DNA from 4 places in the Nocardioides asiaticus genome. Region 3 is predicted to be linked to each of the others. Evidence: predicted binding sites of a transcription regulator. Region 3 holds the regulator's gene; each other region holds the start of a gene.
The links. Region 3 encodes LexA, which represses DNA repair genes until DNA is damaged. Its sites were predicted from a motif close to TCGAACANNTGTTCGA; they were not measured.
Positions count from the first base shown of each region.

Region 1: a site for LexA is predicted at 5,302-5,317, ahead of ABLE53_RS12905 (HNH endonuclease signature motif containing protein). Genes of this name have one in related genera too.
Region 2: a site for LexA is predicted at 1,651-1,666, ahead of ABLE53_RS21900 (HNH endonuclease signature motif containing protein). Genes of this name have one in related genera too.
Region 4: a site for LexA is predicted at 1,888-1,903, ahead of ABLE53_RS01130 (SAV_6107 family HEPN domain-containing protein). Genes of this name have one in related genera too.

Region 1 is NZ_JBDZDM010000003.1:484,356-491,829, forward strand. It holds gene def (peptide deformylase) at 1-572, opposite strand, end outside; gene ABLE53_RS12890 (acyl-CoA dehydrogenase family protein) at 636-2,000, shown strand; gene ABLE53_RS12895 (acyl-CoA dehydrogenase family protein) at 2,000-3,220, shown strand; gene ABLE53_RS12900 (nucleosidase) at 3,241-3,792, shown strand; gene ABLE53_RS12905 (HNH endonuclease signature motif containing protein) at 3,906-5,141, opposite strand; gene ABLE53_RS12910 (hypothetical protein) at 5,678-6,139, opposite strand; gene galK (galactokinase) at 6,244-7,413, opposite strand.
Region 2 is NZ_JBDZDM010000007.1:24,738-32,211, reverse strand. It holds gene ABLE53_RS21905 (HIT domain-containing protein) at 1-530, shown strand, start outside; gene ABLE53_RS21900 (HNH endonuclease signature motif containing protein) at 527-1,621, opposite strand; gene ABLE53_RS21895 (glycine--tRNA ligase) at 1,827-3,239, shown strand; gene ABLE53_RS21890 (SGNH/GDSL hydrolase family protein) at 3,293-5,422, opposite strand; gene ABLE53_RS21885 (hypothetical protein) at 5,571-6,251, shown strand; gene dusB (tRNA dihydrouridine synthase DusB) at 6,311-7,459, shown strand.
Region 3 is NZ_JBDZDM010000001.1:1,166,735-1,174,208, forward strand. It holds gene ABLE53_RS05665 (hypothetical protein) at 1-143, shown strand, start outside; gene ABLE53_RS05670 (hypothetical protein) at 487-1,110, opposite strand; gene ABLE53_RS05675 (LysM peptidoglycan-binding domain-containing protein) at 1,434-1,793, opposite strand; gene lexA (transcriptional repressor LexA) at 2,054-2,815, shown strand; gene ABLE53_RS05685 (alkaline phosphatase D family protein) at 2,925-4,607, shown strand; gene ABLE53_RS05690 (phosphatase PAP2 family protein) at 4,778-5,587, shown strand; gene ABLE53_RS05695 (MXAN_6640 family putative metalloprotease) at 5,632-7,203, shown strand; gene ABLE53_RS05700 (class I SAM-dependent methyltransferase) at 7,220-7,474, shown strand, end outside.
Region 4 is NZ_JBDZDM010000001.1:235,312-242,785, reverse strand. It holds gene ABLE53_RS01150 (phytoene desaturase family protein) at 1-72, opposite strand, end outside; gene ABLE53_RS01145 (DUF4126 domain-containing protein) at 83-676, opposite strand; gene ABLE53_RS01140 (YbaK/EbsC family protein) at 698-1,171, opposite strand; gene ABLE53_RS01135 (hypothetical protein) at 1,254-1,802, shown strand; gene ABLE53_RS01130 (SAV_6107 family HEPN domain-containing protein) at 1,964-2,434, shown strand; gene ABLE53_RS01125 (class I SAM-dependent methyltransferase) at 2,462-3,184, shown strand; gene dinB (DNA polymerase IV) at 3,203-4,390, shown strand; gene ABLE53_RS01115 (DUF3040 domain-containing protein) at 4,479-4,859, shown strand; gene ABLE53_RS01110 (transglutaminase TgpA family protein) at 4,879-7,221, opposite strand; gene ABLE53_RS01105 (DUF58 domain-containing protein) at 7,221-7,474, opposite strand, start outside.

The DNA of each region.
Region 1 (7,474 bases), on a different contig from region 3:
TCGGCGAGCTCGTCGTGCTGCTTCTGGAGCTTCTTGCGGGCCTTGGCGGAGAGCCGATCCCCGAAGACGGTGCCGAGCGTGTGGTCGGTCTCGTGCTGGAGGCATCGGGCGAGGAAGCCGTCGCCCTCGAAGGTGACCGGCTCGCCGTCGAGGCCGACGCCGTCGACGCGGGCGTGGTCCGGGCGGGCGAGCGGCACGTAGGCGCCGGGGAACGAGAGGCAGCCCTCGTCATCGTCGTCGAGCCGCCGGTCGCGGCCCTCGGGCAGCGTGAGCACGGGGTTGCAGACGACGCCGACGACCCGCTCGCCGGTCGAGTCGTGGCAGTCGAACACGAACATCGCGACGTCCTCGCCGATCTGGCAGGCGGCGAGCCCGACGCCGTCCGCGGCGTACATCGTCGCGACCATGTCCGCCGCCAACTCACGCAGCGCGTCGTCGAAGACGGTGACCTTCTGCTGCGGGCGGTGCATGACCGGGGTGCCCCAGCGGGTCATGGGCCGGACCCGGCCGCCCTCGGGAAGGGGTCCGTACGGGGCGCGTACGCCGTCGGTCGCTCCAGTGATCTCCGCCATGCCCCGCACCCTAGTCAGCGAGCCCCGTAGACGACGTTGTAACTCAGAGTTACAGTTGCCCGCATGAGCCTTCTCCAGACCCTCCGGGGCGGTGGCCGGTTCGGCATCCCGTCGACTGAGAGCCGTGACCCCATCGGGTACGCCGTGGCCGCCCTCAACCGGCTGGCGCAGTCAGACCTCATCGACCGGCTGGGCATCCGCAAGCAGGCGGAGCAGACCGTGTTCACGGTGACCCGCAGCGGATTCAAGGTCGCGACCAACGCAGGCCGCACCTTCGCGAAGGCGGGGAAGAGGGGCAAGCCCGGTGTCCGCGTCCCGAGCGCAGCCCGCAGCGGCGTGTTCGACCTGACCCCCACCGAGGACGAGCAGATGCTCGTCGACGTGGTCACCGAGTTCGCCGAGGAGGTCGTCCGGCCGGCCGCGGCCGAGGCCGACGAGGCCTGCGCAGCGCCGGACGGCCTCCTCAAGTCCAGCCTCGAGATCGGCCTGCCGATCCTCGGCGTGCCCGAGGAGCTCGGCGGCATCTCCGAGGCCCGCAGCGCCATGGCCGGCACGCTCGTCGCCGAGGCTCTCGCGAAGGGCGACCTCGGCCTCGCCGTCGCGACGCTCGCCCCGGGTGCCGTCGCGACGGCGCTGGGGCTGTGGGGCACCGACGAGCAGCAGCAGACCTACCTCCCGCCCTTCACCGGCGGCGACGTCCCCGCCGCCGCGCTCGCGCTGACCGAGCCGCGGGTGCTCTTCGACCCCCTGGAGCCGGAGACCACCGCGACGCGGACCGCCGAGGGCTACACGCTCGACGGGGTCAAGTCGCTGGTCCCGCGAGGCGCCGACGCCGAGCTCTTCGTGGTCGGCGCTCGCCTCGACGGCAGGCCGGTGCTCTTCCTCGTCGAGTCGAAGACGCCTGGCCTGGCCGTCGAGGGAGACCCGGCGATGGGCGTCCGGGCCGCATCGCTCACCCGGCTGACGCTCACCGACGTGAAGGTCCCGGCGGACGCCGTGCTGGGGGAGACCGACGGGTCGACGTACGCCGAGTGCGTGCGGCTCGCCCGACTCGCCTGGTGCGCCCTCGCCGTGGGCACGGCCCAGGCGGTGCTCGACTACGTGACGCCGTACGTCAAGGAGCGGGAGGCGTTCGGTGAGCCGATCGCCCACCGCCAGTCGGTGGCGTTCATGGTGGCCAACATCGCGATCGAGCTCCAGTCGATGCGGCTGGTCACCTACAAGGCCGCCTCGCGGGTGGCGCAGGGCATCGACGCGACCCGCGAGATCGCGCTGGCCCGTCGGCTGTGTGCCGAGAAGGGCATGCAGATCGGCCTCGACGGCGTCCAGCTGCTCGGTGGCCACGGCTTCGTCAAGGAACACCCCGTCGAGCGCTGGTACCGCGACCTGCGGGCCATCGGGATCATGGAAGGTGCGGTGCTGGTCTGATGGCGATCAATCTCGAGGACCCCAAGAGGCTCCGGCCGCTGCGCGACCAGGTGCACCAGGTCGCGATGAACATGCTCCGGCCTATCTCGCGGAAGTACGACAAGGCCGAGCACGCCTATCCCAAGGAGCTCGACATGCTCGCCGCCATGGCGGACGGGCTCGCGGAGTCCGGCTCGGGTGAGGGGGCGGGCGCGGCCGGCGTACGGCGATCCGCGGGTGACGACTCGGGCGACGCCGCGTCCAGGAACGGCTCCAACATGGCCTCGGTCATGACGGTCGCCGAGATGTGCTGGGGCGACGTCGGCCTGCTGCTCTCCATGCCGCGCCAGGGCCTCGGCAACTCGGCGATCGCGAGCGTGGCCGACGACGAGCAGCTCGAGCGGTTCAAGGGCGTGTGGGCGTCGATGGCGATCACCGAGCCCGGCACCGGGTCGGACTCCGCCAACATCAAGACCACGGCGACGCTCGACGGGGACCACTACGTGCTGAACGGCGAGAAGATCTTCGTCACCTCGGGCGAGCGCTCCGACGCGGTCGTCGTCTGGGCGACCCTCGACCGGTCGCTGGGCCGGGCCGCGATCAAGTCCTTCGTGGTCCCGAAGGGCACGTCCGGGATGAAGGTCGAGCGGCTCGAGCACAAGCTCGGCATCAAGGCCTCCGACACCGCGACGATCACGTTCACCGACTGCCGGGTGCCGGCGGAGAACCTCCTCGGCTCCCCGGAGATCGACGTCAAGCAGGGCTTCGCGGGCGCGATGGCCACCTTCGACAACACCCGTCCGCTGGTGGCGTCGATGGCGGTCGGCTGCGCGCGCGCCTCGCTGGACTACACCCGGGAGCTCCTCAAGGACGCCGGCGTCGAGGTCGACTACGACCGGCCCTCGACCGTGCAGTCCGCCGCCGCGGCGAAGTTCCTCCAGCTCGAGGCCGACTGGGAGGCGGCGTACTTGCTCATGCTCCAGGCCGCCTGGATGGCCGACAACCGCAAGCCGAACTCCCTCGAGGCGTCGATGGCGAAGGCGAAGGCCGGCCGGGTCGGCTCCGACATCACACTGTCGTGCGTCGAGCTGTGCTCGTCGGTGGGGTACGCCGAGGGCGAGCTCCTCGAGAAGTGGGCGCGCGACTCGAAGATCCTCGACATCTTCGAGGGCACCCAGCAGATCCAGCAGCTCATCGTGGCGCGGCGGATTCTCGGGCTCACCAGCGCCGAGCTCAGGTAGGCCGTCGGTAGGCTCCGGCCGTGCCCGCGAACCAGAAGGTGCTCGTCGTCTCCGCGACCCCCGAGGAGGCGCAGCACGTGCCCGACGGCCTGCGCGTGATCATCACCGGAGTAGGGAAGGTGCCGGCGGCCAGTGCGGTCGCCCGCGAGCTGGCCGGGGACCCGGCGATCACGGAGGTGGTCAACATCGGGTCGTGCGGCGCGCTCCACGACCATCTCGAGGGGCTCCACGTCGTCTCGCGGGTGCTCAACCACGACCTGTCGGCGGACGCGCTGCGTGCCTTCGGCTACGACCCGCAGGAGTGGCTCGAGCTCGGTGACGGCGACGTACGCCTCGCGACCGGGGACGTGTTCGTCACCGATCCGGTCGTGCGGGCGCACCTCGCCGAGGTGGCGGACCTGGTCGACATGGAGGGGTACGCCGTCGCCTGGGCGTGCCGTCAGGCCGGCGTACCCGTGCGACTGGTCAAGCACGTCTCCGACAAGGCCGACGAGGCCTCGATGGACTGGCCGGAACTCATCGACCACAGCGCGCAGGCGCTCGGCGAGTGGCTGGTCGCCAAACTCGGCTAGGCGTGTGGGTAAACCGATCTGCGTGGCTCGCCGTCATGACGGATCGCTTCCTGTGGCGGCCACGGGGCTGATGGTGCCATCCCGTACGGCGCGCTGCCCGCCTGCCTGACGGCCTATCTGCGTCGGTGGAAGCGGTAGTCGCCGTTGGCGAGCCGGGTGAGGTCGTAGGCCGGGTCGTGCGCGCAGCGATGATGGTGATGGCAGAAGAGGACACCGTTGTCGAGATCCGTCGTGCCGCCGCGGCTCCACGGATCGAGGTGGTGGGCGTCGGTCCAGGCCGCCGGGACGGTGCAGCCCTCGGCCCGGCACCGGCGGTCCCGAAGCCGCAGCGCCTTGCGCTGTGCCGGTGTGAAGAGACGCTTGGCCCGGCCGAGGTCGAGCGGCTCGGAGCGCCCGTCGAGCACGGCCGGGAGGATCTTGGCGGTGCACGCGAGCCGGCGGGCCTCGGCGGCGGTGATCTTCTCACCGCCCAGGTCGGCGACACCGAGTCCGGCGCCGGTCAGGTCGGTGCGGAGCCGATCGAGCCCGACGGTGACGACGACCGTGGTCGCGTCGCCGCCATGGGCGGGGAGCCGGGCGGGGTCGATCGTCTCGAGGAGCTGGCCGAAGGCGTCGGCCAGGATCCGGTGGCGGGATCGGGTCTGCCCGACGGCCTCGAGAGCGGCGATCCGCGGCTGGGCGTAGGCCTCGACCATCGTGCGCAGCCGCTCGCCGACGGCGGTCGGCACGACGGCGTAGATCTTCGTCAGGCCGTCGCCGATCGGCGTGATCGACATCGAGACCTTCCGTCGTGCGCGCTCCTCGGCCCGGGCAAGGGCGCGGGCGTCGGCGTCGTCGGCGACCTCCGGGGCGGCGACCTCGAGCAGGTGGACCGCGAGGCGGCGCAGATCGCTCGGCCTGTGCTCGGTGGCGAGCTGGAGAAGGTGGGCCTCGGCGCGGGCGAGGACCTCGGCGCCGGGGCTGCCCGATGGGTCGGCGGCGAGGTCGTCGAGGACCTGGACGATGACCGAGGCGTGCTCGAGGCCGATGTCGCCGGCGGCGAGCGCCGCCCTGGTCGCCTCCCAACGGGCCAGCGCCTGCGCGAGCCGCAGCTCGCGATGGGCGGGTCGCGCGTCGGCCACCTCCCGGGCGACCAGCCAGCCGGCGACGTCGCGAGCGGCCGACTCGTCGGCGAGCGGCTGTCCGGCGCTCATCACCCGCAGGACGAGCTCGGTGATCCGGCCCTGGATCCGTCGCAGCGCCAGCAGCGTCTCGCCGGCGTCGTCGGGCGAGAGGAAGGCGGGGTCCAGTCCCGCCGCGTCCTTCAGCGCGGTCTCGAGCGAGTCGATCACGGTGGTGAACTGATGCATCCCGCAGACCTCCTCTCGCACGGACGCACCGTCATGGCGGTGGCGACGAGCGAGGGCCCAGGCCTGGACACATACCCCCGGATCATCTGGTCCGGCGAGCTCCGGCCCTCCGACCCGGAGTCATCACGGGCGGACCGGCTACAACCAAGACCTGCGATTATCGTACGTCAGTTCGACTAGCTGCGCCACCCCGTCTTCCACACCAACCGTCCCGCCTTCTAAGACCATGGACCGGTCTCGGACACCGCTGAACAAGTCCGGCGCAGCGTGGTGCGTTGATGGGACCGTCCTGAAGTCCTGTGTGCAGCAGGGCGAGTCGGATCGACAGCGTGAGCTGCTGGATGTGAGGCAGCCGGGAAGACATCACCCCTTGCAGTCGGTCAACAGACCGCTCAGGATGACCTGAGGCGGGCGGAACGACCCCGTTGTCGCACCCAGAGTGCTGACTCGAACTCGCCGCTCGACGGCCTTGGCGGCGTTCCGCCCGCCACCCACGTCACAGCCGCCACGGAGATGGCTTCTTGTTCGGCATTCGCCTACGAGCCCCGCGGCGTGATGCCCGGGATGTCGTCCTCGTAGTCCCGCTCCACCTCGCGCGCGATTCCCGGCGGGATGTGCGGGGTCGGCCCGGTCAGGTGCTCCTCGGGGACGTCCTCGGTCGGTCCGTCCGCGTCGGCAGGCTCGGTCCCGGCGGCGGACTCCGTGGGGGCCGCGGCGGGCGCCTCGTCGGGCGCCGTCGGCGCCGGAGCCTCCGGAGCCTCCGGAGCCGCCGCGGCGGCCTCGGTGGGAGGAGGCACGGCCTCCTCGGGCGGCCTGGCCATGCCGGGCACCGGCTCGGTGGTCGGCCTGCGGTCGAGCGCACGCCCGACCACGCTCCCGACCAGGGTGAAGGATCCCCTCACCACCTGGGCGGCGGTGCGCCGCGGACGGCGCAGGGCCCGGATCGCGGCTCCCGGCAGCTGGCGCAGCCGGTCCGGATCGAGGGGCAGTTTCGGCATCGTCGTCGCTCCCTTCGTAGCAGACGCTTGTCCCGTACCCCCACCCTGCCGTGTGCACGCCCGTCGTGCCACCGGCTAGCCGGCGGCCGCCGACTGTCGCCGGATCAGCCGACGAGCGAGGCGCCGGCGGACGGCTCGACGAGCAGGTGGCCAGGGGAGCGGTAGCCGGCGGCGGAGAAGGCATGGTCGATGGCGCGTACGACGTCGTCGACGGCCGCCGTCGGGAGGACGGCCACGATCGACCCGCCGAAGCCCCCGCCGGTCATCCGGGCGGCGTCGGCGCCGGAGGCGACCGCGGTCGAGACCGCCAGGTCCAGCTCGGGGGTGGAGATCTCGAAGTCGTCGCGCATCGAGGCGTGCGAGGCGGCGAAGAGCTCGCCGAGCGCCGGCCAGTCGGCGGCGCCGAGGGCGTCCACGGCCGGTCGCACCCGGGCGATCTCGGTGACGATGTGCCGGGCGCGGCGGCGTACGACGTCGTCGGTGAGCGCCTCGACGGCCTCGAGGGTGGCGTCACGGAGGGTGCGTACGCCGAGCGCGGCGGCCGCCTTCTCGCAGTCGGCCCGCCGCGCGCCGTAGCCGCCGTCGGTCAGGGCGTGCTTGACCCGGGTGTCGGTGACGAGGATGGTGCGGTCGCGGAGCGCGAGCGCGACCGGCTCGTGGGTGCCGACGCCGAAGTCGATGAGGAGGGCGGTGCCGGCCTGCCCGTGGATCGCGACGGTCTGGTCCATGCCGCCGGTCGGGGCGTCGGCGACCTCGGTCTCGGCGCGGATGCAGGCCGCGACGAGACCGGCGCGCAGCGGGTCGTCGAGGTCGAGCCCGAGGATGCCGACGGCCGCCATCGCGACGGCGCACTCGATCGCGGCCGAGCTCGACAGCCCGGCACCGAGGGGCACCGAGCTGTCGACGTACAGGTCGAGGCCGGGGAGGTCGTGGCCCGCCTCGCGCAGCGCCCACAGCACCCCGCCGGCGTACGCCGACCAGCCGCGGGCCTCTCCGGGACCGAGGTGATCCACGATGCCGGTGAACGGGTCGGGCTCCTGCGCACTGGCGAGGCGTACGACGCCGTCGGACCGCGGCGCGGCCGCGGCGTAGGTGGCGTGGGGGAGCGCGACGGGGAGGACGAGACCCCCGTTGTAGTCGGTGTGCTCCCCGATCAGGTTGACCCGGCCGGGGGCGCGGCCGACGACGGCGGCCTCGGACCCGAAGGTGTCGCGGAGGCCGGCGCGGGCGCGCTCGGCCAGCTCGGCGGCGCTGCCGGGGGCGAGGAGGACCATGGCGACCACCCTAGGGTCCCGCGGCGGGGCCGGGCGGAGCAGGCCTAGGGGAAGCGGCAGA
Region 2 (7,474 bases), on a different contig from region 3:
GGGCCGTGTGGCTGCTGCCGGTGCGGTTCGTCGTGAAGACCCCCCGCGTGGTCGTCTTCCCACACCCGCGGCCGGTGGACTCGCCGCACCTGCTGGTCGTGCCGCGGAGGGCGATCCGGGGTGTACGCACCGTGACCGCCGCAGACCGGCCGTGGCTCGACGAGGCATGGCGTCTGGGCCGCGAGCAGGCGCTCGCCGCCGGAGTGCCCGCCGTCCTCGTCTTCAACGGCGGCCGCTGGCAGGACGTGCCGCAGCTGCACGGCCACGTGCTGCCTGCCGAGCGCTTCGGCATCAGCGGCGCTGGCCTCGACGAGACGCCGCTCTTCGAGATCGTCGAGCACCCGCAGCCGGCTCGCGCGGGCCATCTCGCCTTCCGCTTCGACGACGCCGCCGCGGCGTTCGATCTGGCGCGCGACCTGGCCCGGGAGAACGTCACGGGCGGCCGCGGGTTCTCGTTCGTGCTCGAGCCCGGCCCGTGCGTCGCCCATCTGCTGTGGGGCTCCCGCACTGATGCGCCTCGGACGGCCTAGGTCCGTCGGTGGAATCTGATGCTGCCGTCGGGGTGTCTTGTGAGGGCGTAGTTGGGTTTGTGGGCGAGTCGGTGGTGGTGGCGGCAGAAGAGGACGGCGTTGTTCATGTCGGAGAGGCCGCCGTCTGCCCAGGGGTGGAGGTGGTGGGCGTCGGTCCAGGGGGCGGGGACCTCGCAGCCCTCGACCGCGCAGGTCGGGTATCTGATCCGGAGGGCTTTGCGTTGGGCGGGGGTGAACAGCCGGGTCTTGCGGCCGAGGTCCAACACCTCGCTGTGGGTGTCGAGGACGGCGGGGATGATCCCGGCCTGGCAGGCGAGCCGGCGGGCCTCGGCGGCGGGGATCTCTCCTCCTTCTGCCAGTGAGGCGGTGCCGAGCTCCTTGTTCAGTTGGTTGACGTCGATGGTGACGATGAGGGTGAAGGCGTCGAGGTAGGTCTTCAACCGGACCCCGGTGGCCCTGGGCAGCCGGGCTCGCAGGAACATCGTCCCGTCGCCGGGGTCGGTGATGGTCAGGGAGGTCCGCCGGTGGGCTCTCTCTTCCTCGGCGAGGAGTCTCTTGCCGAGGACCTCCTCGGCGCGTTGGGGGTCGAGGACCTCGAGCAGGTGGGCCCCGACCCTGCGGAGCCGGGCCGGGTCGAGCCGTGCTGCTTCGTCGACCATCAGCTGCTCGGCCTTCGCGACCTCTCCGGGGGTGAGGTCGTCGGGCAGCGCCTGGAGGGCTCGGGTGGTCACGCGGGCCTGGTCGACCGAGACGGTGCCGTCGGCCAGCGCGGCGGCCAGCACCTCGTACCGGTCCAGCGCGCGGGCGAGCTTGAGGTCGGCGCGAGCGGCGCGGTGGTCGGCGCGCAGGGCGTCGGCCCACCAGGCCCCGATGTCGCGGGCGCCGGTCTGCTCGGCGACCGGCCCGGCCGACGCCATGACCCGCAGCCGCAGTGCGGTGGTCTGGGCCTCGAGGGCGGCCAGCTCCCGCAGTGTCGCCTCGACCTCGTCGGGGCGCGGGAACGGTCCGGTGAGGTGGCTGGCGCGGGCGATCTCGCGGCGGGCGTGCCGCACCGAGGCGAGCACCGCCGGCACCGGCGTCAGCTCGGCCATGACACACCTCCTCGACCACGAGACCGGTTTCGATCTGGTGTTCCCAAAGCTAGCCGCGACCACCGACAGTCCTGCCCGGGCGGGCAGTCTCGTCCACGCAAGAGCCCGGGGCGTCGTACGGATGCGTAAACCTGTCGACCCGCTCGATAGGCTTGCACGGACATCCGGACCCACCGGAGCACCCGAAGAAGAGAGAGCGAAACCCGTGGCAAAGCCGCCCGCATCCACCGTCGACCTCGTCGTCTCCCTCGCCAAGCGGCGAGGTTTCGTTTACCCGAGCGGCGAGATCTACGGAGGCAGCCGGAGCGCCTGGGACTACGGCCCGCTCGGCGTCGAGCTGAAGGAGAACATCAAGCGCCAGTGGTGGCGTGCGATGGTGACCAGCCGCGACGACGTCGTCGGCCTCGACTCCAGCATCATCCTGCCGCGACAGGTCTGGGAGGCGTCCGGCCACGTGGCGACCTTCAACGACCCGCTCGTCGAGTGTCAGTCCTGCCACCGCCGCTTCCGCGCCGACCACCTCCAGGAGGACTACGCGGAGAAGAAGTCGCGCGGCGGCGAAGAGATCGATCCGGACTCCGTCGATCTCAACGAGTCGGTCGCCTGCCCCAACTGCGGCACCCGCGGCGCCTGGACCGAGCCGCGTCAGTTCAACATGATGCTCAAGACCTACCTGGGCGTCATCGAGGACGAGTCCGGCCTCGCCTACCTGCGCCCCGAGACCGCGCAGGGCATCTTCATCAACTTCGCCAACGTGGTCACCAGCCAGCGGATGAAGCCGCCGTTCGGCATCGCCCAGTACGGCAAGTCCTTCCGCAACGAGATCACCCCCGGCAACTTCATCTTCCGGACGCGCGAGTTCGAGCAGATGGAGATGGAGTTCTTCGTCAAGCCCGGCGAGGACGCCGAGTGGCACCAGTACTGGATCGACGAGCGCACCCGCTGGTACGTCGACCTCGGGATCAACCCCGACAACCTGCGCCAGTTCGAGCACCCGAAGGACAAGCTGAGCCACTACTCGACGCGCACCGTCGACATCGAGTACCGCTTCAACTTCGCGGGCTCCGAGTGGGGCGAGCTCGAGGGCATCGCCAACCGCACCGACTTCGACCTCTCCACCCACGCGAAGCACAGCGGCGCCGACCTGAGCTTCTTCGACCAGGCCAACAACGAGCGCTACGTGCCGTACGTCATCGAGCCGGCGGCCGGCCTCTCGCGCAGCCTGATGACCTTCCTCGTGGACGCCTACACCGAGGACGAGGCGCCCAACACCAAGGGCGGCGTCGACAAGAGGGTCGTGCTGCGGCTCGACAAGCGGATCGCGCCGGTCAAGGTGGCCGTGCTCCCGCTCAGCCGCAACGCCGACCTCTCGCCGAAGGCGCGCGACCTGGCCACGGAGCTGCGCCAGAACTGGAACGTCGACTTCGACGACGCCGGGGCGATCGGCCGGCGCTACCGCCGCCAGGACGAGATCGGTACGCCGTACTGCGTGACCGTCGACTTCGACACGCTCGAGGACGACGCCGTCACCGTGCGCGAGCGCGACAGCATGAAGCAGGAGCGGATCCCGCTCGCCGGCATCAGCAGCTACTTCGCCGAGCGCCTGCTCGGCTGCTGAGCGGGCTTGGGGAGGGCGGCCGAGCTCGCGCCCGGCCGCCCGCCGCCGAGCGGCTACTGCGCGGCGATGTCGAAGACGTGGAGCTGGCCGCGGCTGACGCTGCTGGGGAGGGTGACGCTGGCGACCGTCTTCGACGGGTCGATCGGCACCCGCTGCGAGAAGACGTACATCTTGTCGTTGCTGCGAGTCCCGTCGCTCTTGTTGCGGTAGGGGAGCGTGACGACGACGACGTTGCCGAACTGCGGGGTCCCGCCGAAGCCGAGGGCGTACCCGCTCAGGCCGAGCGGCTCGGTGGAGGTCGTGCCGTCGGTGTAGGTGATCGTCAGGTCGCCCTCGGAGCCCACGGTGCCCGAGTTCGAGCCCGTGCCGAGGAAGCCGAGGTACGCCGAGCCGGCCGGCGTGTCGGGGACGACGGTCTGCCCGGCGGTCTGGACGTTGTCCGGCCGGCCGGAGGGGACGTCGGGCCAGGTGTAGTCGAAGCCGTCGGCGTGAACCGCGCCGCCGGGCACGATCCCGGCCGCAGCCAGGGCCTGGGCGGAGTAGCTGTAGCCCCCGCCGTCGAGGTTGCCCTCGCCGACCGCGCCGTCGTCGCTGATCCCGGTGTTGTTGTAGAACGGCGACAGGTCGCCCGGCTTCTGCACGACGACCGCGAACTGCGTGGCCAGCGCGCTGGTGTCCCCTAGCGACAGGTTGATGCGGACCACGTCGCTCCCTGTGGTCGCGCCGCCGACGACGGTCAGCGGTAGCTGTGCGGTCGCGCCGGCGCCGAGCCTCAGGATGCCCGCGGCGGGCTGCACGCTGACGGTCCCCGAGGTCTCGGCCCGCCAGTGCAGCGTGACCGACCGACCGGCGTACGACGTGATGGCGACCGACTGGTCCGAGGTCGACCCGGTGCCGAGTGTCAGGCTGGTCGTGCTCGGCCGGGCCGTCCCCCAGAAGGAGGCCTGTTCGCCCTGGCCGGCGAACAGGGCCAGGTTGATGGTGTCGGCGATCTGCTGGTAGCCGGTGTCGTTGGGATGGAGGTGGTCCCCGCTGTCGTACGCCGGGAGCATCCGCTTCGGGTCGGCCGGATCGAGCAGCGCGCGGTCGAAGTCCGCGACCCCGTCGAAGGCCCCACTCGTCCGGATCCAGTCGTTGACGTCCTCCCGGACCGCGTCACCGGCGGGCGTGTAGTAGCCGGCGCCCTCGTCGGGCTGGAGGGTGGCGCCGATGACACGGATGCCGCGGGCGTGGGCGGCGTCGATCAGCTGCTGGTACTCGTCGGTGAGGTCCCCAGGTGTGTACTCGGGATGGTTGCCGATGTCGTTGCTGCCCTCCCACAGGATGATCGCCTTCACGCCTGTCTGGTCGAGCGCGTCGCGCTGCCAGCGGTGCCCCGCGCTCTGGCCGTTGGTGGTGCCGTCCGCGAGCAGCTGGTTGGCGGAGATCCCGGCGTTGAGCACCGAGAGCTGCTCCCCGGCCGGGAGGGCGAGGAGCCGCCGGGCGAGGTCGTCGGAGTATCTGCGGTTGGCGTCGCGGGTCGAAGCATCCCCGTCGGTCGTCGACGGCCCGAAGGTCACCACGGCTCCCTTCACCGCCGGATTGTTTACGTCGACGCCGTCGAGCACGAACCACGACGTGTCGGTGTGCGTGTACGCCGCCGGGTCGGTGTCCGAGGCGTGGTCGCCGTCCGCGTAGTAGTTCGTCGACTGGGCGTTCGGGTGCCACGTCAGCGGACCCGTGGCGGCGTCCACGTAGATGCTGACGACGAGGTCGGAGGCGGGCTCGACCGACAGACTGATCGGGTCGCTCGTGATCCTCTCGCCCGCGGGGATCGTGACGGTCGTGTCACCGGCGAACGACACCGCTCGCTCGGTGCCGGCGCGGACACCGGCGCCGGTGGAACGCACACCGACGTACACCTTGTCCAGGACGAGCGGCGTCGTGCCGAAGACGTTGGAGAAGCGCAGCCGGACCCGATCGCCTCCGACGCTGGTGTGCACGACGTTGCGGATCGTCTGGTCGGTGAAGCCGGTGTGTGACAGGCCGCTGCCGCCGGGCTGGACGGTCGCCGTCGACCAGGTCCCGACCCAGCCGGACCCGGAAGCGGCCTGCGTCGCTGCGTCCGGAGCGGCGACGTGGGCCGGTCCGGCCAGCGCCGGTCCGGCCAGCCCGGCGAGCACGGCCAGGGGAAGTGCGGTCACGCCGAGAGCATGCCCGAGCAGTCTCAGAAGGGGAGTCATGGGCCAGTGATACCACAGAAAGTTAGGAAAACTACTGGTCTTTTGTCCGGCGGATGAGGCGCCCGGCCCCGCCTCCCGGGCGATCCCCGGCCACGGGCATGATGTGCGCATGAGAAGACCGGGCGCCCTGCTCTCCGTGGTCGGCATCGTCGCGCTGCTCGCCGCGCTTGCCGGCTGCGGGTCATCCGACGACGGCAGCTCGCCCTCGCCGTCGGGTCCGGGCTCGGCGTCGTCGAGCGCATCGCCGTCGCCCACCGGCCCGGCGATCACCCCCGAGGGCACCAAGCTCACGGTCGGGAGCCCGGCAACCATCGAGTGGAAGCCGAAGCAGAGCGTCCAGGGGATCGTCCGCATCAACGTGACGCAGCTGCAGAGCACGACGTACGCCCAGACGTTCCAGGGCTGGAAGCTCAACGACGACGCGAAGAGCCGGTCGCCGTACTTCGTCCGCGCCCGCGTCACCAACCTCGGCAAGACCGGGCTCGGCGGCTACGCCGTCCCGCTGTACGGCGTCGACGCTGCGGACAACCTCGTCGAGGCCTCGCAGTTCACCAGCGCGTTCAAGCCGTGCCAGCCCGGGACGCTGCCGAAGAGGTTCGCCCCCGGCGCCAGCGCGAACGTCTGCCTCGTGGTCCTCGTGCCCGACAAGGGCAAGCTGACCGGGGTGAGCTACCGGCGCGACGAGGACTACGACCCGATCACGTGGACCGGCAAGGTCACGCCGTACGCCCCGGCCGCGCCGAAGTCCGGGAAGCCGGGCACGAAGGGCAGGGGCGCCAAGAAGGGCTGACCGTACGCCGGCGCGGCGGGATTCGCCGTCCGTGCGCCGGGTCGCGGACAATGGGAGGTATGTCCCACCCGACCACGCCGTACGCCGGACTCACGCTCGGCGGCCTCCACGTCGAGACCCCCGTGGTGCTCGCGCCGATGGCGGGCATCACCAACGCGGCGTACCGCCGGCTGTGCGCGGAGCAGGGCGCGGGACTCTACGTCTGCGAGATGATCACGTCCCGCGGCCTGGTCGAGGGCGACGAGCACACCAAGGACATGCTGGTCTTCGACGACGCGGAGACCGTGCGGTCGGTGCAGCTCTACGGCACCGACCCGGTCTATGTCGGCAAGGCCGCCGAGATCCTCTGCGCCGAGTACGGCGTCGCCCACATCGACCTCAACTTCGGCTGCCCGGTGCCGAAGGTCACCCGCAAGGGCGGCGGGGGAGCGCTGCCGTGGAAGCGCGGGCTGCTCGCCGAGATCCTGGAGTACGCCGTGAGGGCTGCGGCGCCGTACGACGTGCCGGTGACGATGAAGACCCGCAAGGGCATCGACGACGACCACCTCACCTACCTCGAGGCGGGTCGGATCGCCCAGGAGTCGGGTGCGGCGGCGATCGCCCTGCACGGGCGCACCGTCGCACAGGCCTACTCCGGCACCGCCGACTGGGACGCGATCGGCGAGCTCGTCGCCAGCGTCGGCATCCCGGTGCTCGGCAACGGCGACATCTGGGAGGCCGCCGACGCGCTCCGGATGGTCGAGCAGACCGGCGCGGCCGGTGTCGTCGTCGGCCGCGGCTGCCTGGGCCGCCCGTGGCTCTTCCGCGACTTGGCTGCCGTCTTCTCCGGCCGCGAGGTCACCACCCTCCCGAGGCTCGGCGAGGTCGCCGCGATGATGCGCCGCCACGCCGAGCTGCTCTGCGAGCACATGGGCGAGGAGCGCGGCTGCAAGGAGATCCGCAAGCACATCAGCTGGTACCTCAAGGGCTTCCGCGCCGGCGGCGAGCTGCGTCGCTCGCTCGCCCTCGTCGACAGCCTCGCCGCCCTCGACGCGCTCCTCGAGCGGCTCGACCCGGACGAGCCGTTCCCGGTCTCCGAGCTCGGCGCACCGCGTGGCCGGCAGGGGTCGCCGCGCGACCGCGTAGCGCTGCCCGAGGGCTGGCTCGACGACGCCGACGGGCGGGGCTGCGGCTTCACCGAGGACGCCTCCGAGACGTCCGGGGGCTAGGGCCGAGATCTACGG
Region 3 (7,474 bases):
CCGGCACCGGCGGGCTGCACCTCGGCCGGATCCACACCGAGACCGGCCGCTCCGACGGTCGCTCGTCCACCGGCTCCGACGGCGCCGGACGCCCCACGGACGCCCCTTCTCCGAGCGGGTCGCACCGGCACCGGGCCGACTGACCTGGGCCGTTGGGCGTACGCGCATTCGCGTATAGCCGCGCCGACCCGCGGGCGTCAGGCTTGTCTCCTCAGCACGGTGCAGGTGGGGGCTGCATCCACGCGCTGTAGCCGGATCCGTCGTCGCACGCTCCGTCCGCAGGATGCCGAACTCCTGTGGGCGGTGGGCCTGTCCAGCCGCCCGTGCGGCGACCGGGCACGGTGGGAGCAGACACCGTGCGCGAGGGGCGGGCCGCCCAGCTGGCGGCCCGCCCCTCTCTCTCTTCCGCGGCATGCAGCGTCATACGGATGGGGACCTGCGCCCGCGCGGCGCGTATGACGTCCCGCGACCCGGCGCCCTCGCCGGTCACGCGGCCCGAGCACCACCGAGCAGGTCGCCGACGACGACGTGGAGGAACAAGCGGCGCTTGTCGCGTCGGACCCGCAGGAGCTCGCGGCCGATGTCCTCGGGCCGGGTGAGTCCCTGTTGGACGGCGATGCTCACGACGTACGCCGCCTGCCGATCGCTCCGTGCCCACAGCGCTGCCCGCACGGCCGCGATGGCGGGTCTGGTGCGAGGTATCCCGATCTCCACGACGTCGTCGGCCGACCAGCGGCGTGTCTGCCGGATGTCGTAGAGCGGCGTACGCCGGATCCGTGTGCCGCGCGGCACCGAGACACGGATCCGCTCCTCGTCGTACCGCTCCAGGCCGCTGGCGATCAGCGCAGCCGCCCCATCGAGGCAGGCCCGCGGCCCGCCCTGGAACACAGCCGCCCAGCAATGGCCCTCCCAGGAGATCGGACCGTTGTGGAGGCACACGCTCTGGTCGCCGATGAGCTGCCAGCGACCCATCCGCACGTGATGCCGAATCTCGCCGCGAGTCACACCGGCGGCATAGAGCTGGGGCCGCGACACGACGTACGACTGTCGCTCCTTGAGCATCCCGAGCTCGAGCTCGACCTGCTTCTGCGTGCTGAGTGGCTTGGTCATGCGTACGACGATCGAAGACTCCACCGACCGCCCGCGCCTGCGTCGACCCGGTCTGTGGAGGGCAGCGACGCGAGCCCCTGGTGTGGACGACGCATGGCTCGCGGTGCGGTGGCCGCCCGTATGACGTAGGAACAACGTCATACGGACGGGGACACTGCGCGCCGCGGGACGTATGACGTCTGCAAAGCCGGGGCGGGGCGGTCGGACGCTGGTCCTCCCGCCCCGCCCCTCTTTCTCTTCCCCTGTAGGTGCCGCCAGCCGGGGTCGAATCAGCTGACGGCCGTCTGTGGCCGAGCGGCGACGGAGGCAGCCCGGCGGTGTGGTCAGTTCGGGATGCGCAGCGACTGGCCGGCGGCGAGCATGCCGGAGTCGAGCCCGTTGAGGTCCTTGATCTGCTGCTCCATGTCGCGGACGCTGCCGCCGTCGGCGGCGTCGGAGGCGAGATCCCAGAGCGTGTCGCCGGGCTCGACGACGACGGTGTGGGTCGGGACAGCGTTGCCCTTCTCCTGGGCGGCGCCGGAGAGGCCGGCGCCGAGGAACCCCGCCGCGAGCAGCAGACCGAGGGCGACGAGGAACACCACCACGCGGCCGCGGCGGGTCAGCCGCACGCTCGAGCCGCGCCGCGGCGCCCGATCCACGGGCCGGGCCGGGGCCATGAACTGGTCGAGGGTGGTCGTGGTCATCGCCGGTCTCCTGGGGAAGTGGGGTGGCTGGTGCGCTCGACGAGATGTCTACAGACGGCCACCGACAGTTCGGGACGAGCGCCGGATCGCGTCCGTTCGATCACGCATTCGATCGAACACGTGATCGAGAGTAGATCACCTGTTCGAACGAGATCAAGGGCCCGGGCCGAAAAAATGTTCGAACCGCCCGTTGTCCACAGATCGCGACACGCTTCGAACAGATGTTTGAAGTCGGCAACGGCCCGGTCTACCGTGGGCACATGACCAAGCCGACCAAGGAGCCGACCCCGGCGTCCACCTCCGCCAAGCGGTCCACGACCGCCGTGAGCGAGCTTCCCGACGGCCCGCCCGACGCCACCGGGCTGACCCCGCGCCAGCAGCGCATCCTGGCTCACCTGCGCGACTGCATCGAGAAGCGGGGCTACCCGCCGAGCATGCGCGAGATCGGCTCGGCGGTGGGCCTGACGAGCACCAGCAGCGTCGCCCACCAGCTGAAGGTGCTCGAGCAGAAGGGCTTCATCAAGCGCGACCCGCACCGGCCGCGGGCACTCGAGGTGTTCCTGCCCGAGGTCCTCGCGGCCCGCAAGTCGATCTCGGCGGCCGAGGAGACGGCCTACGACGAGACCGGCATCGGCGACGCCAACCCGGAGGCGACCCTCGTCCCGGTCGTCGGCCGGATCGCCGCCGGCGGCCCGATCCTCGCCGAGGAGCGGGTCGAGGACGTCTTCCCGCTGCCGAAGCAGCTCGTCGGCGACGGCACGCTCTACCTCCTGCACGTCTCCGGCGACTCCATGGTCGACGCGGCGATCTGCGACGGCGACTTCGTGGTCGTGCGCCAGCAGCCGACGGCGGAGAACGGCGAGATCGTCGCCGCGATGATCGACGGCGAGGCGACGGTCAAGACCCTTCAGCGCAAGGACGGCAAGGTCTGGCTGCTGCCGCACAACCCGGCCTACGACCCGATCGACGGCACGCACGCCACCATCCTCGGCAAGGTCACCGCGGTCCTGCGGAGCCTCTGACGACTCTCTTGGTCTCGACACCGGCCACTTCGTGTCCGGGCTCGACCAACGATGGGTGAACAACAGCCGCCGGCGCGTCACGCGCCGGCGGCTGCGTCGTTCTCCGAGCGTGACCCACACTCCCCTCGACCGCCGCCGCCTGCTCGCCGGCGGCCTCGGCGCGGGCCTGGCGGGCGTCGGGGCGGCCGTCCTCCCGGCGCCGTACGCCGACGCCGCAGCCGCGCTCCGACACTTCCAGCACGGCGTCGCCTCTGGCGACCCGCTCCCCCACGCCGTCGTCATCTGGACCCGGGTGACGCCGACCGCCGCCAGCAGGCCGGGCTCGGGCAGGGGCCCGCACGTCAAGGTCGGCTGGCAGGTCTCCACCTCGCCGACCTTCAAGACCGTCGTGAAGCACGGCACGTTCACGACCGGCCCGTGGCGCGACCACACGGTCAAGCTCGACGTCACCGGGCTGAGGCCCGCGACGGCGTACAACTACCGCTTCTCGTACGCCGGCCAGCACAGCCGGGTCGGCCGCACCCGCACCGCGCCCGCACCGACGGCGACCCCCGGCCGGATCCGGTTCGGCGTCGTGTCCTGCGCCAACCTGCAGGCCGGCTGGTTCTCGGCGTACCGCCACCTCGCGAAGCGCACCGACCTGCACGCGATCGTCCACCTCGGCGACTACTTCTACGAGTACGGCCCGGGCGAGTACGGCTACGGGCCCGACGACATCGACATCCGCAAGCACCAGCCGGCCCACGAGGTCCACACCCTGGCCGACTACCGGATCCGGCACGCGCAGTACAAGCGCGACCCCGACCTCGCCGATCTCCACGCCCGCTTCCCGTGGATCGTCACCTGGGACGACCACGAGGTCGCCAACGACCAGTGGCGCAACGGGGCGGAGAACAACAGCCCGGGCGAGTACGACTGGAAGGCGCGCAAGACCCACGCCCACAAGGCGTACGACGAATGGATGCCGGTGCGCCTCGACGGGACCGCCGCCCTCGACCAGAGCCACCTGAACGACCGGATCTACCGGCGCTTCAGGTTCGGCACGGTGCTCGAGCTGAGCATGCTCGACCTGCGCTCCTACCGCTCCAAGCAGGTCGACCAGACGACCGACGGGCTGGCCGCCGTCGACGACCCGGACCGCACGATCACCGGCACCGACCAGCTGAGCTGGCTCAAGTCCGGCCTCAGGAACGCGCCCACGACCTGGAAGGTGGTCGGCAACCCGGTCATGATCGCTCCGGTCACGTTCGCCGCGCTGCCGAAGGACGTGATCGGTCCGGTCAACGACGTCACCGGCCTGCTCCCCGACAACGGGGTCGCCTACAACGTCGACCAGTGGGACGGCTACACCGCCGACCGGACCGAGCTCTTCGACCACATCCGCACCCACAGGATCGAGGACGTCGTCTTCATCACCGGCGACATCCACTCGGGGTGGGCGTGCGACCTGCCCTACGACTCCGCGATCTATCCGCTGGGCGGCACCGCCGGGGTCGAGTTCGTCGGCACCTCGGTCACCTCGAGCAACCTCAAGGACATCACCGGCACCCCGGCGCACACGACGAGCCGGGCCGTGGAGACAGCCATCATGGGTGCCAACCGGCACGTGCGCTACCTCGACTTCGACGACCACGGCTACTCGATCCTCGACGTGACCAGACAGCGGGCGCAGATGGACTGGTACGTCATCGGCGACCGGGCCGACAAGAACGCCGGCGTCAGCTGGTCGACGTCGTGGGCGACCACCCGCGGCAGTGGGCGGGTCCACCGGGTCGACGCGCCCGTCCGCTGAACCCGCCGACACCAGGGCCGAAAGGCTCCCAACCTCCCGCTGCCCACCGGCTAGTCTGTGCAGGATCGAGCGACTTCAGCGGGGGCACAGTGCGGGACCAGGGGACCAGCGGCGAGCGGGCTGACGCTCGTACGCCTCCCCTGGAGATCGTCGAGGCGACCGTCGCCACCATGGAACAGAGGGTGAACCGCACCCTATGGGAGCGGCTCGCCGGCGTACGCGCCGGGGTGCGGGAGCTGGTCTTCGTGACCGTGCTCTACATCGCCTACACCTCGTCGCGGCTGCTGGCGAGCGACAACATCGCCGAGGCGAAGAGCCGTGCCCGACAGCTGCTGCAGATCGAGAAGGTCGTCGACCTCGACTTCGAGCGCAGCCTCAACCAGTTCTTCGTCCACCACGAGGTCATCGGGCTGCTCAGCTGCTACTGGTACTCCACGGCCCACTACATCCTCACCCTCACGGTGCTGATCTGGCTCTACGCGCGCGGGCGCGAGCGCTACCTCCCCGCGCGGCGGGCCCTCCTGGTCGGCACGGTCCTCGCCCTGGCGCTCTACCTCATGCTCCCGACCGCGCCGCCGCGCTTCTTCCCGCACCTGTACGACGACGTGCTGCTGCTCCACACCGACCGGGGCTGGTGGGGTGCCGACGCGTCGGCACCCAAGGGGCTCGGCGACCTCACGAACGAGCTCGCGGCGTTCCCCTCGCTGCACTGCGGCTGGTCGCTGTGGGTGGCGATCGTGGTGTGGCGCAACGTGCGCAGCTGGGTGATCAGGATCCTCGCCTGCCTCGGTGCGCTGCTCACCGCGCTGGCCGTCATCGGCACCGGCAACCACTGGACGCTCGACGTGATCGTGGGGTGGATCGTGATCATCGCGGGTGTCGTGGGCGTCTCCGCCTTCGGGCAGCGTCCTACACTGCTGGAGGCCGCACCTGCGGACGAGGACCTCTCGGGACGCCGAGCCGGCGAGCCCTCGCGGTAGGCGTCCAGGGTCGGCCGGACCTGTTGCCGACCGTCTGGTACTCGATGCGTTTCAATCGCTTCCCCGTCCTGCTGTCCCTCCTCACCCTGCTCCTCGCGACCGGCACCGCGGTCTCGGCGCTGCCCGCCCAGGCGCTGATCCCGAGCGCGCCGGACGGCACCCACGGCGCGTCGCGGAACGGCCGGACGGTCTCGACCGTGGCGGCCAGGCGGGCGCTCGAGCACGCCCGCAACGTCCTCACCCAGAAGTCGCCGGACAAGGCGAAGAAGACGCTCGCCTCCGGCCGGGACGCCACCATGGCCCTCACCAACCTCTTCGTCCACCGCGACGAGATGGCCTCGAGCGACCAGACCGAGGCCGCCCGGATGCTCGCCCGGCCGACCGCCGGCAAGCGCCTGTGCAGCACCAAGGTGCCGGTCTGCATCCACTACGTCTCCAGCGGCGACGACAAGTCGAGCTGGAGCTGGGTCAAGACGGTCCGTGGCGTGATGGAGCACGTCTACACGACGTACAAGAAGGCCGGCTACCGCCGCCCGGTCGGTGACGGGTACGCCGGCGGGAAGAAGAACTACATCGACATCTACCTGCGCGATGTCTACGACCAGGGCTACTACGGGTACTGCTCCCCCGACGGCAGCCCGGCGGGTGCGCCGAAGGGCTCGACGATCGCGAAGGCGTACTGCGTCCTGGACAACGACTACGCCCGGAGCCAGTACGGCACCCGGCACACCCCGGTCGAGAACCTCAAGGTGACCGCGGCCCACGAGTTCTTCCACGCCATCCAGTTCGGGTACGACGCCGGCGAGGACGTCTGGCTCATGGAGGGCACGGCGGTCTGGGCCGAGGACGCGATCTACGACGGCATCAACGACAACGTGCAGTACCTTCCCTACGGCCAGCTACGGCACCCGCGGACGGCGCTCGACAAGGCGGGGACCTACAACGTCTACGGCAACTGGATCTTCTTCCGCTACCTCACCGAGCGGTTCCCGAAGAAGAGCGGACCGCTGCCCGTGCTCATCCGCTACATCTGGCAGCAGGCCGACAGCACGCACGGCAAGAAGAAGAACGCCTACTCCATCCAGGCGGTCACCCGGGCGCTGAAGAAGCGCGGCGGCCTGCGCAAGCTCTATCTGCAGTTCTCCGAGGCCAACCACCACTCGCAGCGCAGTTACAGCGAGGGGAGGGCGCAGCACTACCCGGTCGCGCCGGTCACGAAGGCCGTGCGACTGCGGCCGGCCCACAAGAAGGCGACGGCGACCTACTCCCTCAACCACCTGACATCGGCCTCGACCCGGTTCGTGCCGCAGAACGTCCGACCGGCCTACCGGCTGCACGTCACCGTCCACCTGCCCCACCCGGGCCTGCAGGCGGCGACCGTCACGGTCTACCGCAAGAGCGGGAAGCTGCAGAGGTTCCCGGTCAAGCTGGGCCGGCGAGGCTGGGGGTCGGTGTCGGTCCCGTTCGACAACACCCACGTCACGAAGGCCGAGCTGACGATGGTCAACGCCGCGCACATCTACAAGTGCTGGAAGGGGACCTCGTTCTCCTGCCGCGGCAACCCGCAGTACAACGGGCTCAAGGACCACTGGGTCGGCCGGCTGGTCAGGAAGTAGCCCTTCCGGGGCCGAGATGGAGCGGGCGCTCAGCTTCGGTGCCGTCGCCGAGGCGTACGAGCGCTTCCGGCCCGACTACCCGTACGCCATCGTGACGCTCGCCGCCGACGCCGCCGAGGGCGCGGTGATCACGGCTGTGGAGGTCGGCGCCGGAACCGGCAAGGCGACCCGGGTGTTCGCCCGAGCCGGCATCGAGATCACCGCGACAGAGCCCGACGAGGCCATGCTCGCGGTCCTCACGCGGGTGTGCGCCGGCCTTCCGGTTCGGCCG
Region 4 (7,474 bases), 930 kb from region 3:
TCCCAGCTTGGCGAGCCGGACGGCCGCCGCGAGACCGCCGTACCCTCCGCCGACCACCACCACGCGCGCCACGCGCGGCACCCTAGCCGGGCGCGGGCAGCGGCCTGTCCTTGCCCTTCCACCTGCGCCAGCCCTTCCGCACCAGACGGAAGAGGAGGACCAGGACGACGAGCCCCAGGACGAGCAGGACGGCCGCGATGATCGCGGCCGCGACCGGATGCTCGGTCGCCAGCCACACGACGCCGAGCACGCCGAGGTCCTCGACGCCGCTGGCGGTGACGTTGGTGACCGGCTCGGGGGAGGCGTTGAGCGCCAGCCGGTTGCCGGCCTTCACCAGGTGGGACGCGAGCGCGGACCCGCCGCCGACGACGCCGCCGACGGCGTCGTCGAGCGACGTCGCCTCGCCGGCGAGGAGGACGCCGATGACCGCGCCGATGGTCGGCCTGATGACCGTCGAGACCGAGTCCCACGCGGAGTCGACGTAGGGGATCTTGTCGGCGACGAACTCCCAGACGTACAGCACCGCTGCGGCGATCAGGACCGGCCACGAGCCGAGCGCGTCGGGGACCTGCTGGAGGTCCGCCACGCGGTCGGCGATGCCGAGGACCAGGACCACCAGGTAGGCGTTGATGCCGCTGGCCCACCCGCTCGAGAAGGTCAGCGCGAGAGCGTCCATGGGCTCATCCTGCGCCCGCGGTCACTCCACGTCGATCTCCGACCCGTCCGTGAGCGCCAGCAGCTCGTCGTACGTCGTCGAGAAGACCGCTGCCGGATGGCCGGCCGCCGCCCACACGACCGGGTGGCGGCGCAGCCAGGAGTCGACGTACGTCGGCACCGGCGCGGGATGACCGATCGGGGAGACGCCGCCGATCCGCTGGCCGGTGTGCTGGTGGACGAACTCCGGACCGGCCCGCTTCAGGCGCTCGACGCCGATGGTCGCCGCGGCCTTGGCGGTGTCGACCCGGTGCGCGCCCGAGGTGAGGATCAGGACCGGCGTACCTCCGGCGTCGAACAGCAGGCTGTTGGCGATCGCGCCGACCTCGCAGCCGAGTGCCTCGGCCGCGAGTGCGGCGGTGTGGACCGAGTCGGGCAGAATGACGATCTGACCGGAGCCTCCACGCTCCTCGTGCGCGGATCGGAACGCTGCGATCGAGGGGTGCTCGGTGGGCATGCGGCGACCATAGCGGCCGGCGCCGGCCGGTCCGTAGCAGGTTTCCCGCTGCTCGGCGGGTGCACAGCAGACAGGAGGGCGCATGGCGCAGGAGCACGAGGTCGTCACGGCGGACGAGGCCCGTCCCGCCTCGCTGACATGGGCGCTGCGCGCGCTGCTCGCCCTCATCGCCTTCGGCGCTGTCGTGGTCGCGCTGATCGTCATCCGCCACGACGATCTGCTGCGGGTGTGGGCCGAGGGCAACCCGAGCGCCAGGCGGATCCTCGAGACCAAGGGCCTCGAGGCGATCAAGCACCCGGGGGAGTACGACATCAAGCCTCCCCACTTCGTCGCCCCGGCGCTCACGCTGTGCGGCGTCATCGCCTCGCTCGTGGCGGTGATCATGGTCTACCTGCGCAACGGGTTCGAGTGGGCCCGGGTGGTCCTCACCCTGCTGCTCGCCTTCACTGCTGTCGCGAGCATCGGCGGCATCATGACCGGCCCGCCGTTCCTCTTCGTCGTGCTCACCGTCATCGAGATCGCGATCGGCGCGGCCGCCGTCGTCTTCATGTGGATGCCGGCGACGACGCGCTACATCCACCCCCGCGCCGGCGCCGAGGTCGAGCGACTGCGCGAGCACGTCGGCCTCTGACCGCGTTGAGCGTCGCCCCCTAGCGGCGCCCACCCCTTTGGCGGCCCTTGTGGCTGTCGGTGGGCGGGTGTAACTTTCTGCTCGTTCGAAAGTGTGTTCGAACCGCCGGGCGGAGACGACCTCGACCCGGGTGTGGAGCGCAAGCAGCCTGGAGGACGCCCATGACGCCGTACGACGACCGCCGCGTGCGCGGCACCCCGCACGTCCAGCACACCCTTCCCGCAACCACCCACTCCTACCTGCTGCGGGCCGCGGAGTCACTCGCCGATGCGATCGCCGCCACCGACGTGCCGAGCCGCTACGCCTGTGCCCACGTCGCCGCCCTGCGGGCCGCCGCTGCCCTCATCGCCGCACGGGCCACGCCGGTCGAGCCAGGGCGGCGGCGACGGCAGAAGAACGCCTGGGTCCTCCTCACCGACGTGGCCCCCGAGCTCGCCGAGTGGGCCACCTTCTTCTCGGCCGGGGCGTCGAAGCGTGCGGCCGCGGAGGCCGGGTCGTCCCGGGCGGTCACCGAGCGCGAGGCCGACGACCTGATCCGCGACGCCGACAGGTTCCTCGCCGTGGTCGAGCACGCCCTCGGCCTGGTCCCACACCCGTCCCTGTCCCGGGAGCCGATCCGCCGTGTGGGCTGATGCCGGGCTCCCCCTAGGGTTAGGGCCATGTCAGCGAGCGGGCGGCCGGGCGAGCGGCGGGCCAATGCCCGCACGGCCGTCGTCTGGGACGCCCTGCGCCCCATCCTCGAAGGCGAGCCGCTGGATGTCGTCGACATCGGCGGCGGCACCGGCGTCTCGGCGGTGCGGGTCGCCGAGGCGGGCCACCGGGTCTGCGTCGTCGACCCGAGCCCGGACGCGCTCGCGGCGCTCGCCCGACGAGCACGCGAGGTGGGCGTCGAGGTCGACGCCCGCCAAGGCGACCTCTCCGGCCTTCTCGACGTCGTCGGCGTCGGCAGCGCCGACGTCGTGCTCTGCCACGGCGTCCTCGAGGTGGTCCCCGACCCGGCCGCCGCTCTCGGCGCCATCCACGACGCGCTGCGACCCGGCGGCCACCTCAGCCTGCTGGTGGCGCAGCGCTCCGCCGCCGTTCTCGCGCGGGCCATGGCGGGCCATTTCGCCCAGGCCAAGGCGCTCCTGGACCAGACCACGTCCGTGGGGCGCTCCGGACGCCGGTTCTCCCAGGACGAGGCGGCCGCGGCGCTGGCCGCCGCCGGGTTCACCATCACGGCGGTCCACGGGGTCCGGGTGTTCACCGACCTCGTCCCCGGCTCGCTGCTCGATCTCGAGCCGGGAGCGACGACCGACCTGGTCGAGCTCGAGCAGGCGGTCGCCGGCCGTGCCGACTACCTCCCGCTCGCCACACAGCTGCACTTCACCGCCCGCCGCTGACGCCGGCCGGGGGTGACGATGTCGACCGTCGACACGCCGATCCTGCACGTGGACATGGACGCCTTCTTCGCGTCGGTGGCCATCCGGGACCGCCCCGAGCTGTGGGACGTGCCGGTGGTCGTCGGCGGCGGGCCGCGGGGCGTGGTCACCTGCGCCAACTACGCTGCGCGGGCCTACGGCGTCCGCTCCGCGATGTCGGGCGCTCAGGCCCGCCGGCTCTGCCCGCAGCTGGTCTCGGTGCGGCTCGAGCCGGGCGCGGTCTCTGAGGTGTCGACGGCGGTCCGCGACATCTTCCGCCGCGTGACCCCGCTCGTGCAGGTGGTGAGCGTCGACGAGGCGTTCCTCGACGTCAGCGGGGCCGGACGGCTGCTCGGCAGCCCCCGGAAGATCGCCGACCGGATCCGCGCCCAGATCCACGACGAGCAGCGGATCACCTGTTCCGTCGGCGTGGCCGGCAGCCCGAGCGTGGCCAAGGTGGCGAGCCGCCATGCCAAACCGGACGGCGTGGTCGTCGTGCCCCCGGACGGTCTGCCGGGCTTCCTCCACCCGCTCGACGTCGGCGAGCTCTACGGCGTCGGGCCGAAGGCGCGGGCCCGGCTCCACCGGCTCGGGTTCGTCACCGTCGGCGACATCGCCCGCACGCCGCTCGACACGCTCCAGCAGATCCTCGGCGAGGGCCAGGGCACGCGGCTGCACCACCTCTCCCACGGCATCGACGGCCGTGACCTCACGCCGCGGCGTGGTCCGCAGGAGCCGGACCGCTCGATGGGCGCCCAGGAGACCCTCGGCCGCGACCACGACTACCACGCCGACCGCGAGCCGATCGTCCGCGAGCTGCTGCGCCTCAGCGCGAAGGTCACCCGGCGGCTCCGGGCCGGCCGCGTCGTCGGCCGGACGGTCACCCTCAGCGTCCGGTTCACCGACTTCGTGACCATCACCCGCTCCCGCACCCTGCCGCAGGCGACCGACGTGACGCGGGAGGTCCACCAGACCGCCGTGGCGCTCTACGACGCCCTGGCGCTGCGCCGCGCCCGGCTGCGCCTCGTGGGGGTGCGCGTCGAGGGCCTGCTCCCGCGGGACCGGGTCCACCGGCAGGGTGTTCTCGGCGAGCCGCTGCACGGCTGGCGCGACGCCGACCGCGCCGTCGACCTGGCCGTGGAGCGGTTCGGCAGCCGGGCCGTTCGGCCGGCGAGCCTGCTGGGGTGACCGCGGGCCACGAATTTTGGGCTGCTCACTACCGCGCCCCGGGACGGCTGCCTAGACTGGCAATGTCCGACGGACCCGGGAGGAAACGGTGCCACTCTCCGAAGAGGAGCTGCGACTGCTCGAACAGATGGAGCGCGCCCTCTCCGAGGAGGACCCGAAGTTCGCCTCCGCCCTCCGCGGCACCGCCCTGCGGCGTGCCCAGCGACGACGCGCGATCCTCGACGGCGTCCTCCTGGCCGGAGGTGTGGCGCTCCTGATGACCGGGGCGGTCACCGAGATCTGGGCGCTCGGCATCCTCGGGTTCGTGGTCATGCTCTTCTCCGCGAGCAGCGGCCTCTCCGCGCTCCGCGGGCGCCCGGCCGCCTCGCTGCGGCCCCATCTCCATCACCGCACGGCCGCGCGCGCGTCGTTCCTCGACCGCGCCGAGCAGCGCTGGCGCCGCCGGCGGCACGACGGCACCGACTGGTGACCGGGCCGCTGACGCTGTCTCAGCCCATGTGATCGACCAGGTGGTGCTCCACCTGCTCGGGCTGCTGGACCGCGCGCACCCTCCGCCGCGGGGCCACGACCGACCGCGGCCACAGCAGCAGCCGCCGGCGTACGCGTGGATCGGCGCTCTCCGCCAGCGCCTCGACGACGGCGCGCACGTCCTCGCCGACCGGCTCGCGTGACGCGACCCGGGCGTACCTGCTCCGCTCGACCGCGACGACGACCCGGTCGAGCGCGGCCCGGGCCTGCTCGCCGATGACGCTCGCCGCGAGCTGCCTGCCGGAGGCACGCGGGGAGAGGTCGTCGGACCACGGCAGTCGCAGGTCGCGGGCGGTGTCGCGGATCTCGGCCCAGCCCTCCTCGGGGCCGCCGGCGAGCCTCCGCGAGCGGCGTCGCAGCCGCACCCAGAGAGGTACGCCGACCGCCACGCCGCCGAGGGCGAGGACGCCGACCACGCTTACGAGCGCGATGACCCCGGCATGCCCGTGGTCGCCCGCGTCGGCCTTGTCCTTGTCCGCCTGCCCCTGCTGGTCCCCACGCTGCTGGAGGTCGCCGGGCCGCGGCGGCCGGGCCGTCTGCGTCGGACCGACGCTCGGAGCCTCGGTCGCCTCAGGGGCGGTGCCGGTGCCGTCACCGCCCAGCACGCCGATGGTGTACGCCGGCAGGTCGGTGTCGATCCCGGGGCCGTTGGGGGTCGGCTCGAAGCGCACCCACCCGACGCCCTGGAACCACAGCTCGGGCCAGGCGTGCATGTCGCGGCCGCGGAAGACGTAGCTGCCGTCGGAGGCGCGCACCGGGTGGAGGAAGCCGACCGCGACCCGGGCCGGGATGCCGAGCTCGCGCGCCATCGCGGCCATCGCCGTGGCGAACTGCTGGCAGTAGCCGACCTTCTGGTCTGTCACGAAGTGCAGCAGGTCGTTGCCGCCGGTGCCGCCGGGCCGGTTGAGGCTGTAGCGGAACTCGCCGCTGTCGTGGAACCAGCTCTGCAGCGCCACCGCCTTGGCGAACGGCGAGGTCTGGTCCGCGGTCTTCTCCCGGGCGATCCGGCCGAACTGCGCGGGTAGGTCGGGCAGCGAGGTGTAGAGCGAGGGCACCCCGCCGGTGCTGAACGGCGCGTCGAGCAGCGCCTGCTCGCTCGGCGAGACCGGCGCCGCGGTGAGCGTCCAGGTCTCGCCGGCGGTCGACAGCTGGTTGCTGGTGTCGCCGGAGATGAAGTCGAGCGTGTCGGAGTCGTAGCGCCAGTCGCCGGCGGCCTCGATCTGGGTCGTGTAGTAGAAGGTCGGCAGCCACCGCGAGTCGAACTCGTTGGTCGCCGTGAGTCGGTAGGTCGACGACGCGCCGAGCAGCTTGGCGTCGCCCTCCGGCGGGCTGAACCTGGTCCGCGCGGTGTGGTCGGGCGGGATGCTGCGCCCCCCGGGGCTCCACTCCGAGCCGTTGAACGAGGTCAGCGTCGCGATGCGGAGGTACGACGGTGCGACGTCGGCACCGTCGGTGACCCGGACGTCGACGAGCGCCGTGTCGGACTGGTTGCGCAGGTCGTCGTACATCCCGACGGTGGGGTTGGTCACCCGGATCGGCCCAGAGCCGCTGCCGCCCGGTCCGAAGCCGCTCAGGTCGAGGTGGAGCGTCGGGACGAAGACGGGGACGACGACGGCGAGAGCGGTCGCGACCAGCCCGATCGCCCCCGGCCCGGCCGAGAAGGCGCTGCCGAGCACGCCGTTGTCGGGCGCGATGCCGGCGACCGACCGGTCGTCGAGCCGGCGGCCCCACCGCGACACCCGCTCGCTCTCCTGCAGCACCAACAGCCCGAGGAACCCGGCGGCGGTCAGCGCGAAGACCCACCACGCCACGCCGCCGCCCACGATGCTGAACGGGACGCTGAAGATCGCCAGCAGCACGAGCCCGGCCAGCGGCGGCCTGCGCAGTGCGCGCACGAGCAGGTCGGCGAGGAGGAAGGCGGCCGCGGCGCCGAGGATGAGGTACGGCGCGATGCCCCCGTCACCGACCGGCACGGGGAGCGGGGCCCGCATCACGGTGTCGTACGCGGTGTTGAAGACGTCGACGACGTGCTCGCGCGCTCCCGACCCGATGGGGACCGGGTTGCCGAACACCGCGACGTCGGTGGCCGCCCCACCGATCACCACCTGCGCGAGCAGCGCCAGCGGGCGGCGCAGCCGCAGCAGGTCTCCGGCGTACCCGACGCCGACGATGATCGCGCCGACCACCGCCGACGGCACGACGTACGCCGGGGGGTCCGCGGTGAAGCTGCGCCACGAGAGCAGCGCGAGAAGCACGGTCAGCCAGGTGACGAGAGCGACCAGGGCGCCGTGGAGGCGGGGCATCAGCGGTCCTCCCCGGTCGTCACGGGAGGCGCAGGCTGCGCCGCCACGATGCCGTACGTCGCCGCGGCCGCGCGGGTGCCGAGCTCGGTCCAGGCCCGGTCGATGCGATCGTCGGGACCGAGCGAGGCCGCCTTCCAGCCGTGGACGGTGAGCAGCCCGAGCCCGCCGGGCGCGGCGTCGGAGCCGGGCTCGGCCGGCGGCGGAGCGGCTGAGCGGGGCGGCGCGGACGCCCACCGGTCGACGTCGAGCGCGA